One region of the Colwellia sp. BRX10-9 genome, then DNA from elsewhere that is predicted to be linked to it. Evidence: predicted binding sites of a transcription regulator. Region 1 holds the regulator's gene; each other region holds the start of a gene.
The links. Region 1 encodes sigma-54, which starts transcription at its own class of promoters, with help from an activator protein. Its sites were predicted from a motif close to GTTGGCACGNNNNTNGNNT; they were not measured.
Positions count from the first base shown of each region.

Region 1 (2,213 bases):
GGATATTTACCACAAGAAGCCTCTATTTTTCGAAAACTCAGTGTTTACGACAATATTATGGCTATTTTACAAACACGAAAAGAATTATCAGATGCTGAACGTGAAGAGAAATTAGAACATCTTGTTGAAGAATTCAACATAGGTCATATCAAAGATAATTTAGGCATGAGCTTATCTGGTGGTGAACGCCGCCGAGTAGAAATTGCTCGCGCATTAGCTGCTGAACCAAAATTTATTTTATTAGATGAACCTTTTGCTGGTGTTGACCCAATTTCAGTAGGTGATATTAAAAAAATTATTCTACACTTAAAAGAACGTGGCATTGGTGTGTTGATCACTGATCACAATGTACGTGAAACTCTCGATGTATGTGAACATGCGTATATTGTTAGTCATGGTGAACTTATTGCAGAAGGTACTGCAGATCAAATTCTTGCAAATCAACACGTAAGAGATGTATACCTTGGTGAACAATTCACGCTATAGTAGTCAGTAAATGAATAGTATCTTCGTATGAAAAAAACGAAAATATCCCATTAAAAATAATAGGAAGTTAATGACCTAAATGCGCCCTACTCTACAACTCCGCATAGGACAACAATTAACCATGACGCCACAATTGCAGCAAGCAATCAAATTGCTGCAACTGTCTACGTTAGAGCTTCAACAAGAAATTCAGGAAGCCTTAGAAAGTAATCCATTATTAGAAATGGATGAGTCTTCAAATAATCCCGAAGATAAAAGTACTGACAACCTTGAAGAAGCTCACACTGCCGGTACTGGTGATGTTAAAGAAGCCCCTGCTTCTGATGGTAGCGAAGACGCTACGCCTACCATTGATGAAATCACCACCACTGAAGCCATGGACAAGAACGATATCCCTGAAGAATTAAACATGGATACCACTTGGGATGATAACTACACGGCCGGTGCAGCAAGTTCAAGCTCAGGCCCAGCTTCAGAAGATTATACTTACCAAGGCGAGACTCAAGACTCCATTCAAGATCATTTGCGCTGGCAAATGGAATTAAGCCCTTTTACCGAAACAGACCGCGCTATAGCGACAGCAATTATTGATGCTGTTGATGACGCCGGTTACTTAACGGTATCTAGTGAAGACATTTTAGAAAGTGTTGCCATTGAAGGAGTAGAGCTTGATGAAATTGAGGTGGTACTAAAACGTATTAACCTCTTTGATCCTGTCGGTGTCGCTGCTCGTTCTATTTCAGAATGTTTAATCATTCAACTTAATCAATTTGACCCCGCTACACCTTGGTTAGCAGAAAGTAAGTTAGTTTTGCGTGACCATATTAATCTGCTGGGTAGCCGAGACTATCGTACATTAATGCGTAAAACTCGACTAAAAGAAGAGCAACTGCGCGAAGTGGTGCGTCTTATTCAATCACTTGACCCTAGACCCGGCGATAGTGTGATGAAGAGTGACGATCAGTATGTTATTCCTGATGTTTCTGTTGAAAAGAAAAATGGCCGTTGGGTGGTTGAATTAAATCCTGATACTGCGCCAAAACTTTCGGTGAATCAGCAATATGCTTCGATGTCACGTTCGATGAAGTCGACAGCTGACACACAATTTATTCGCTCAAATTTACAAGAAGCTAAATGGTTTATTAAAAGCTTAGAAAGCCGTAATGATACCTTATTAAAAGTGTCAAACTGTATTGTGCAACGTCAAATTGGCTTTTTTGAACATGGTAATGAAGCCATGCGTCCAATGGTTTTAAATGATATTGCCGAAGCTGTCGATATGCATGAATCAACCATTTCACGAGTGACGACACAAAAGTACATGCATACGCCACGTGGAATTTTCGAACTGAAGTTTTTCTTCTCAAGCCATGTTGGCACCGAAAGCGGTGGCGAATGCTCATCAACAGCTATTCGTGCATTAATCAAAAAATTTGTTGCTGCCGAAATCCCAGCAAAACCACTTAGTGATAGTAAAATGGCTGATTTATTAGCCGATCAAGGGATAAATGTAGCTCGACGCACCATAGCAAAATATCGAGAGTCACTTTCTATTCCACCTTCTAACCAACGAAAAAGTTTACTTTAACGAAAAGATGAGGAATTAAGCTTATGCAAATTAATCTTTCTGGCCACCATGTTGACATTACCGAAGCTTTACGAGAAAACGTCACGACTAAGATGGCAAAATTAAGCCGACATTTTGATCATATCAATAATGTTCATGT
Region 1 is NZ_JACGVV010000005.1:165,861-168,073, reverse strand. Features, by position in the region: gene lptB (LPS export ABC transporter ATP-binding protein) at 1-486, shown strand, start outside; gene H4J69_RS05035 (RNA polymerase factor sigma-54) at 566-2,074, shown strand; gene hpf (ribosome hibernation promoting factor) at 2,098-2,213, shown strand, end outside.

Region 2 (2,213 bases), 150 kb from region 1:
TTGATGCAGAGCGGTTACGTGCAGAATATGCAAGCATTACCGGCGCTTCAAAATGTGGAACTAAACGTTTGTAAGAGTTAGTAGCTGGGTTAGTAAAAGCATTCAATGCTTTAGCATGCTTAATAATACCGCCAATATAATAAAGCGCCATTTCAGATAAGCCGCCGTATTTATCACCAGCGAATAAGTTAACACCGTCTTTAGCAAGTGATTGATGAACATGCATACCAGAGCCGTTGTCGCCAACTAATGGCTTAGGCATAAAAGTCGCTGTTTTACCGTAAGCGTGAGCAACGTTATGAACAACATACTTGTATATTTGAACTTCATCAGCTTTTTTAACTAAGGTATTGAAGCGACATGCAATTTCGTTTTGACCAGCCGTTGCTACTTCATGGTGATGCGCTTCAACAACTAAGCCCATTTCTTCCATAACTAAACACATGGCTGAGCGAATATCTTGTGATGAATCTACAGGAGATGTTGGGAAGTAACCGCCTTTAACGCCTGGACGGTGACCCATATTGCCTTCTTCGTATTCAGTACCTGAATTCCAAGCGGCTTCTTTATCATCAATTTTATAGAAAGAACCACTCATATCAGTACTAAAGCGTACATCATCAAATAAGAAGAATTCTGGCTCAGGACCAATTAATACAGTATCAGCGATACCTGTGCTACGTAAGTACTCTTCAGCGCGTTTAGCAACTGAACGAGGATCACGGCTGTAACCTTGCATTGTACTTGGTTCTAAAATATCACAACGAATATTTAATGTTACTGCATCTGTAAAAGGATCTAATACCGCTGAATCAGCATCAGGCATCATTACCATGTCAGATTCATTAATACCTTTCCAACCTTCAATAGAAGAACCATCGAACATTTTACCGTCTTCAAAAAAGTCTTCATTTACTTGGTGATAAGGAATTGAAACGTGTTGCTCTTTACCTTTTGAATCAGTAAAACGTAGGTCTACAAATTTAACATCGTTGTCTTTGATTAAATCTAATACGGCTTGTGACATGTAAAGTCTCCAGTGTCATTAAAATAAAATACGTTTGCATTTCGCATGATGGGCATAAAGCGAAATTCATGCCAATAGATAAAGCCTTTATATATAAGGTGTTAACTTATTTACTAAAGCCTACTTGCACCACTACTGTGCGTGAGCTGCGCTAAATTGGTGCGCCTGCTGATTGTTGGTGCTTAAGAGTATAACAGGGCATTACGATTCGTGTATGGAGAATTTAATATGAGCTGAAATATTTGTTGCTGTCTTTGTTGACTTCGTTGCTGTATAATTCGCGCCCAATTATAGCCCTATATTCTTTTGATGAAAAAGTCTTGCAAGAAGTGAGTAAAACCCGTGTTAGATAAATTACGTAATGTTGCCATCATAGCCCACGTTGATCATGGTAAAACAACTTTGGTTGATAAATTATTAGAACAATCAGGTACCCTTGATGCCCGTGGCGGTCTTGAAGAGCGTACGATGGATTCGAATGATATCGAAAAAGAACGTGGTATCACAATCTTAGCTAAAAATACGGCTATTAACTGGAACGGTTACCGTGTAAACATCGTAGATACTCCTGGCCATGCTGATTTCGGTGGTGAAGTTGAGCGTGTTATGTCAATGGTAGATTCGGTTTTACTTATTGTTGATGCACAAGAAGGCCCTATGCCACAAACGCGTTTCGTAACGAAAAAAGCGTTTGCTCAAGGTTTAAAGCCAATCCTTGTTATTAATAAAGTTGATAAGCCTGGTTCTCGTCCTGATTGGGTTATGGACCAAGTTTTTGAATTGTTTGACAACCTTGGCGCTACAGATGAACAGCTTGATTTTAAAGTTGTTTACGCTTCAGCAATCAATGGTTGGGCTTCGCTTGAAGAAGGCGTAACCGGCACAGACATGACTCCTTTATTTGATACTATTCTTAAAGAAGTGCCTGCACCAACAGCGGATCCAGATGGTCCATTCCAAATGCAAATATCTCAACTTGATTACAGCTCTTACTTAGGTGTAATTGGCGTTGGCCGTATTACTCGTGGTTCTGTTAAACCAAACCAACAAGTAACGATTAAATTAGCAACTGGCAAGATCCATAACGCTAAAGTTGGTAAAGTATTTGGTTACTTAGGTCTAGAAAGACTTGATATCGAAGAAGGTTTTGCTGGCGATATTATTGCTATTACTGGTTTAGGCGAGT
Region 2 is NZ_JACGVV010000005.1:14,819-17,031, forward strand. Features, by position in the region: gene glnA (glutamate--ammonia ligase) at 1-1,027, opposite strand, end outside; gene typA (translational GTPase TypA) at 1,370-2,213, shown strand, end outside.
Region 2: a site for sigma-54 is predicted at 1,085-1,103, ahead of glnA (glutamate--ammonia ligase). Genes of this name have one in related genera too.

Region 3 (2,213 bases), on a different contig from region 1:
TAAGAGATAAATTGCATAGCGGAGTTATTGACGCCGCCCAAATGTTAGCCCCTATGCCCATTGCCTGTAACTTAGGTTTACACGGACAAAAGTCAACCGTGATTGCCCCAATGATATTGAGTCGTAACGGTAATGGCATCACGTTATCGACTAAACTCTACCAAAAAATATTATTACAACACAATACCAATGAGATCAGTATGCCATTTTCGGCCAATATATTGAGACATGAAATAGAGCAACGAAAAAAAGAAGGTAATAAATTAACCTTCGCTGTCGTTTTTCCTTATAGCTGTCATCATTATCAACTTGTTGAATGGCTAAAGAATAGTGATATCGATCCATCAGACATTAATTTATTAATTGTACCTCCTTCAAACATGGTGCCATCTATGCATTCAGGGGATCTTGATGGCTTTTGTGTCGGTAGTCCTTGGAATGCTAAAGCGGTTAGAGAAGGTGTTGGCATCACAGGTGTTACTTCTTCTGACTTATGGGAAGATTCACCTGAGAAGGTGCTTGGATTAATGTCTGATTGGCAAGTTAAGCACCCAGAAACAACATTTGCTTTAGTATCAGCTTTATATGAAGCATGCCAATGGCTTGAAAATATTCCCAATCGCTTTGAAGCAGCGAGGTTCTTGAGTCGTGCAAAGTATTTAGACACACATATCGACGTAATTGCGCCTTCATTAATGGGGAGTTGCCTAACCCTTAACAATACATCACCTCGTAAAGTAGAAAGCTATCAACAATTTTCGACATTAGGTGATCCCACATTCAATAGGCCAGCACATCATTACGGTGAAAACATTGCCAAATTAATGCAAGCGTGTGGACACATAAACAGACAACAAATAACGGATCTAGACATTACTTCGATCTACAGGGAAGATATTTATCAAGCTGTAATATATAAGAATAAGTAGAGCCTTTATTAAAATGAAGTATCTGCCTACAGGCCTATAGACACCAAAATAGTGCAAATACTTCTCACTGTTGGAGCAAAGTATTTAATCAAAAAACATAAAATAAAGTAAGCCACTGATTTTAAATACAATTAATAGGTGGCACTAATTGTGCTTTATAGTTAATAGCGTTTTCATGTTAATTCAATCAACAGCGGTTGTTTTAACGATAAAGTGAAAATTGACTCAAAACTTATTTCGTTAAAACTAATCGCACTGCAACGACGTAGTCATTATTAGTTTGGCATTGAAGCCCACAGTACTCGGATTGTATCCGAAGTACTGTGGGCTTTTTTTATTTGGAGAAAGGTATTTTGAAAACGACTTTAAAAAATGAATGTAAAAAATTATGCCGTACTGTTATTGCAGGACTATGTATTTCTGGCTCCCTACTGACTTCGTCTTTGCAAGCAGCAGAGCTAGGCTACCCAGAAAAAGAAGAACTTAAATTTGGTTTTATTAAATTAACCGATATGGCCCCTATCGCTATTGCTTATGAGAAAGGATTTTTTGAAGATGAAGGCTTATACGTCACGATTGAATCTCAAGCTAACTGGAAAGTATTACTTGATGGCGTTATAGATGGTCGATTAGACGGTGCTCACATGCTTGCTGGCCAACCCATTGCAGCAACGATTGGTTACGGGACTAAAGCTGAAATCATTACGCCTTTTTCAATGGACTTAAATGGCAATGCGATTACTGTTTCTAATGAAATTTGGAAGCAAATGAAGGTCAATATTCCTAAGCAAGCCGATGGAAGACCTGTTCATCCTATTAAAGCTGATGCCTTAAAGCCTGTTGTAGAAAAGTATCTTGATGAAGGCAAACCTTTCAACATGGGTATGGTGTTTCCAGTGTCGACACATAACTACGAGTTACGCTATTGGTTAGCGGCTGGTGATATTCATCCTGGATTTTACGCTCCTCATAAAGGTGATACATCAGGAAAGATTGACGCACAAGTGCTGTTGTCAGTAACGCCTCCTCCACAAATGCCAGCCACAATGGAAGCCGGCACTATTTATGGTTATTGTGTAGGTGAACCTTGGAACCAACAAGCCGTATTTAAAGGCATTGGTGTGCCGGTCGTTACCGATTATGAAATTTGGAAGAACAACCCGGAAAAAGTATTTGGTATTACTAAAGCCTTTGCTGACAAATACCCAAATACCACCATTCGTTTAACACGCGCATTGATTCGTGCCGCTAAATGGTTAGACGAAAACAATAATGCTAACCGTC
Region 3 is NZ_JACGVV010000004.1:18,422-20,634, reverse strand. Features, by position in the region: gene H4J69_RS03535 (CmpA/NrtA family ABC transporter substrate-binding protein) at 1-929, shown strand, start outside; gene H4J69_RS03530 (CmpA/NrtA family ABC transporter substrate-binding protein) at 1,331-2,213, shown strand, end outside.
Region 3: a site for sigma-54 is predicted at 1,067-1,085, ahead of H4J69_RS03530 (CmpA/NrtA family ABC transporter substrate-binding protein). Genes of this name have one in related genera too.

Region 4 (2,213 bases), on a different contig from region 1:
TTTAACGGCGCATATTTTTATGCAAGTCTGCAGTATGATTTTTAAGGGTGTGCTGTTAACACTTAATAATAGGTAACCGCTTTAATTTCACGTTTGGGTGAAGAAGCTAAATAAATATTATAAACATCTTCAAAGTCTAAACTTAACTCTGTGGTGTAACTGTCGCCAACAGGATAGCTTTTAATCACTTTAGCTGCGCGGATGACACCTTGAACTGACGCTGACACTTCATTTTTACCCATTATCAGTTGTGACATGGTCATTTCACCATTTATCTTTTGCCCATAAACTTGTTCTGCAAGTTCTGCATAAGCGGCAAGCTTTGAGGCATTAATCGCCATCAACATACGCTGCGTTTCATGTTGTGAGTTTTGCAAACTTATCGGCGCTTGGCCAATAGCATGTAACACAGGGAAGGTTTCAGGCTTAACACTTTGCCATTGTACGTGTTTGTCATAAACACTAGAACAGCTGGCAAGTAACAAAGCTAAACTACCAGCGGTTAATATATTAAGAATAATTTTTTTCATCATAAATACCAAAAGTTAGTCCTACATCAATATAAAAAACTAATTAACAATTTTAATTGAACGTTCGTCTTCTGCTAACATAACGCTGTTTCGAATGATTAATCCATCTTTTATCCGAACACTTTCATCTTGATTAATCTGTTCACCAATTACCCAGCTTGGAATAAAAGATTGTGCCGTGGCAACAACAACACGTGATTGCATACCAATCATCCGAGCATTAATCATCACACCATTTTCTTGTTCCATCATGGTACCGGTTACAACATAGTCAATAATCTGCCGCTCTGGCAGCTCTTTCCAGTCGCGACTAAAAACATAATCACCTTGAGCAGTGACACGAATATGTCCCGTCGTTTTAAAATCAATAACAACTAAACCATGGCGCTGTAATTCATGAACAAAGTTCTCTGATATTTGATTACCCAGCCAATTAGTTGACTCAAGGTTTTCTAATTCGACAAAAGAAGCTACCGCGATAGGTGTTTTAGGGTTTACAAAAGAGCTGCTTTCAAGCATCTGATAAGTAAGCCCTTTAACAACATCTGCTATCGCATGTCGAGGTAGATTGAAACTGTCAATTTCACCTCGTACTTCTTGCTTTGATTTATAAAAATTATCTTCATCACTCATCATATTCATTGATGAACACGACATCAACGTTGGAATAAATAATGGAATAAGCCACTTTTTCATTGAGCTCCCCTTGATCGCTCTGAAAGCGAATAATCAGTTTTGCAGTAATATCGATAAACGACATCAAATAGTTTCTAATATAAATAAAGCACAAATCGCGCCAATCTATAAAGTTACTTGCGTATTAAAATAAGTGGGCATAGAAACTGCATATTCGACAGTAGATATTAAACCTTTTTTACTGACGGACTTCATATGCGCTTATTTATATCAGCTCTACTTTTATTTTTTATCACTCATTCTGCTGATGCCCAGTGGTATGAAGCTCAGGGAAAGTCAGTAATAATGCAGGGCAATGCCGAACGAGCAAAAACATTAGCCATAGAGAATGCATTAAAAAAAGCCTTACTCGTTGCCGGAGCTTCCGTATCGAGTGTGCAAAAAACGGTTAACGGATTATTGACACAAAATGAAATAAATATTCGCGCCAGCGGTACCGTAAACTCTTTTGAGCTGGTTGATGAAAATTATGAGGGCAATTTGGTCACCGTAACCATTCGTGCTGACATCTTCCCACAAAGTAAACAGTGCTTCTCTTCTGATTATCGAAAGTCTTTATTAATTACCCGTAGTAACTTAATGCATAGAGAGCAAGCGAGTATCGGTAAAATTTATGCTCTTGATAATAAATTGATGGCTAAACTTGCTTATAAAATTAACAACCAAGGTATTTATCTAGACACCCGATTGTTATTAAAAGAGAAGTCTCAGTTCTCAAGATTAAATAACAGCTTACAAGTTGAAGCAATAAAAAATCTCACCATGTCGTTAGCTAATATCAGCGATACTCAGTATGTCATGTATTCTGAAATTAATGACATTAGCTTTGCACAAGCCTCAACCAACGGTTGGCAGTTCTGGCAAGAAGATGTTTTTAACCGTCAGTTTAGTGTCAGCCTATATATTTACAACGGTACTAATGGTGAATCTGTCTTCACTAAGCAGTACCGTAGTTCTGCCCCATGGGAATTTGGCAAACGTCAGCAA
Region 4 is NZ_JACGVV010000029.1:12,616-14,828, forward strand. Features, by position in the region: gene H4J69_RS15115 (TonB-dependent receptor) at 1-45, shown strand, start outside; gene H4J69_RS15120 (LPP20 family lipoprotein) at 63-530, opposite strand; gene H4J69_RS15125 (FlgO family outer membrane protein) at 570-1,226, opposite strand; gene H4J69_RS15130 (flagella assembly protein FlgT) at 1,422-2,213, shown strand, end outside.
Region 4: a site for sigma-54 is predicted at 1,313-1,331, ahead of H4J69_RS15125 (FlgO family outer membrane protein). Genes of this name have one in related genera too.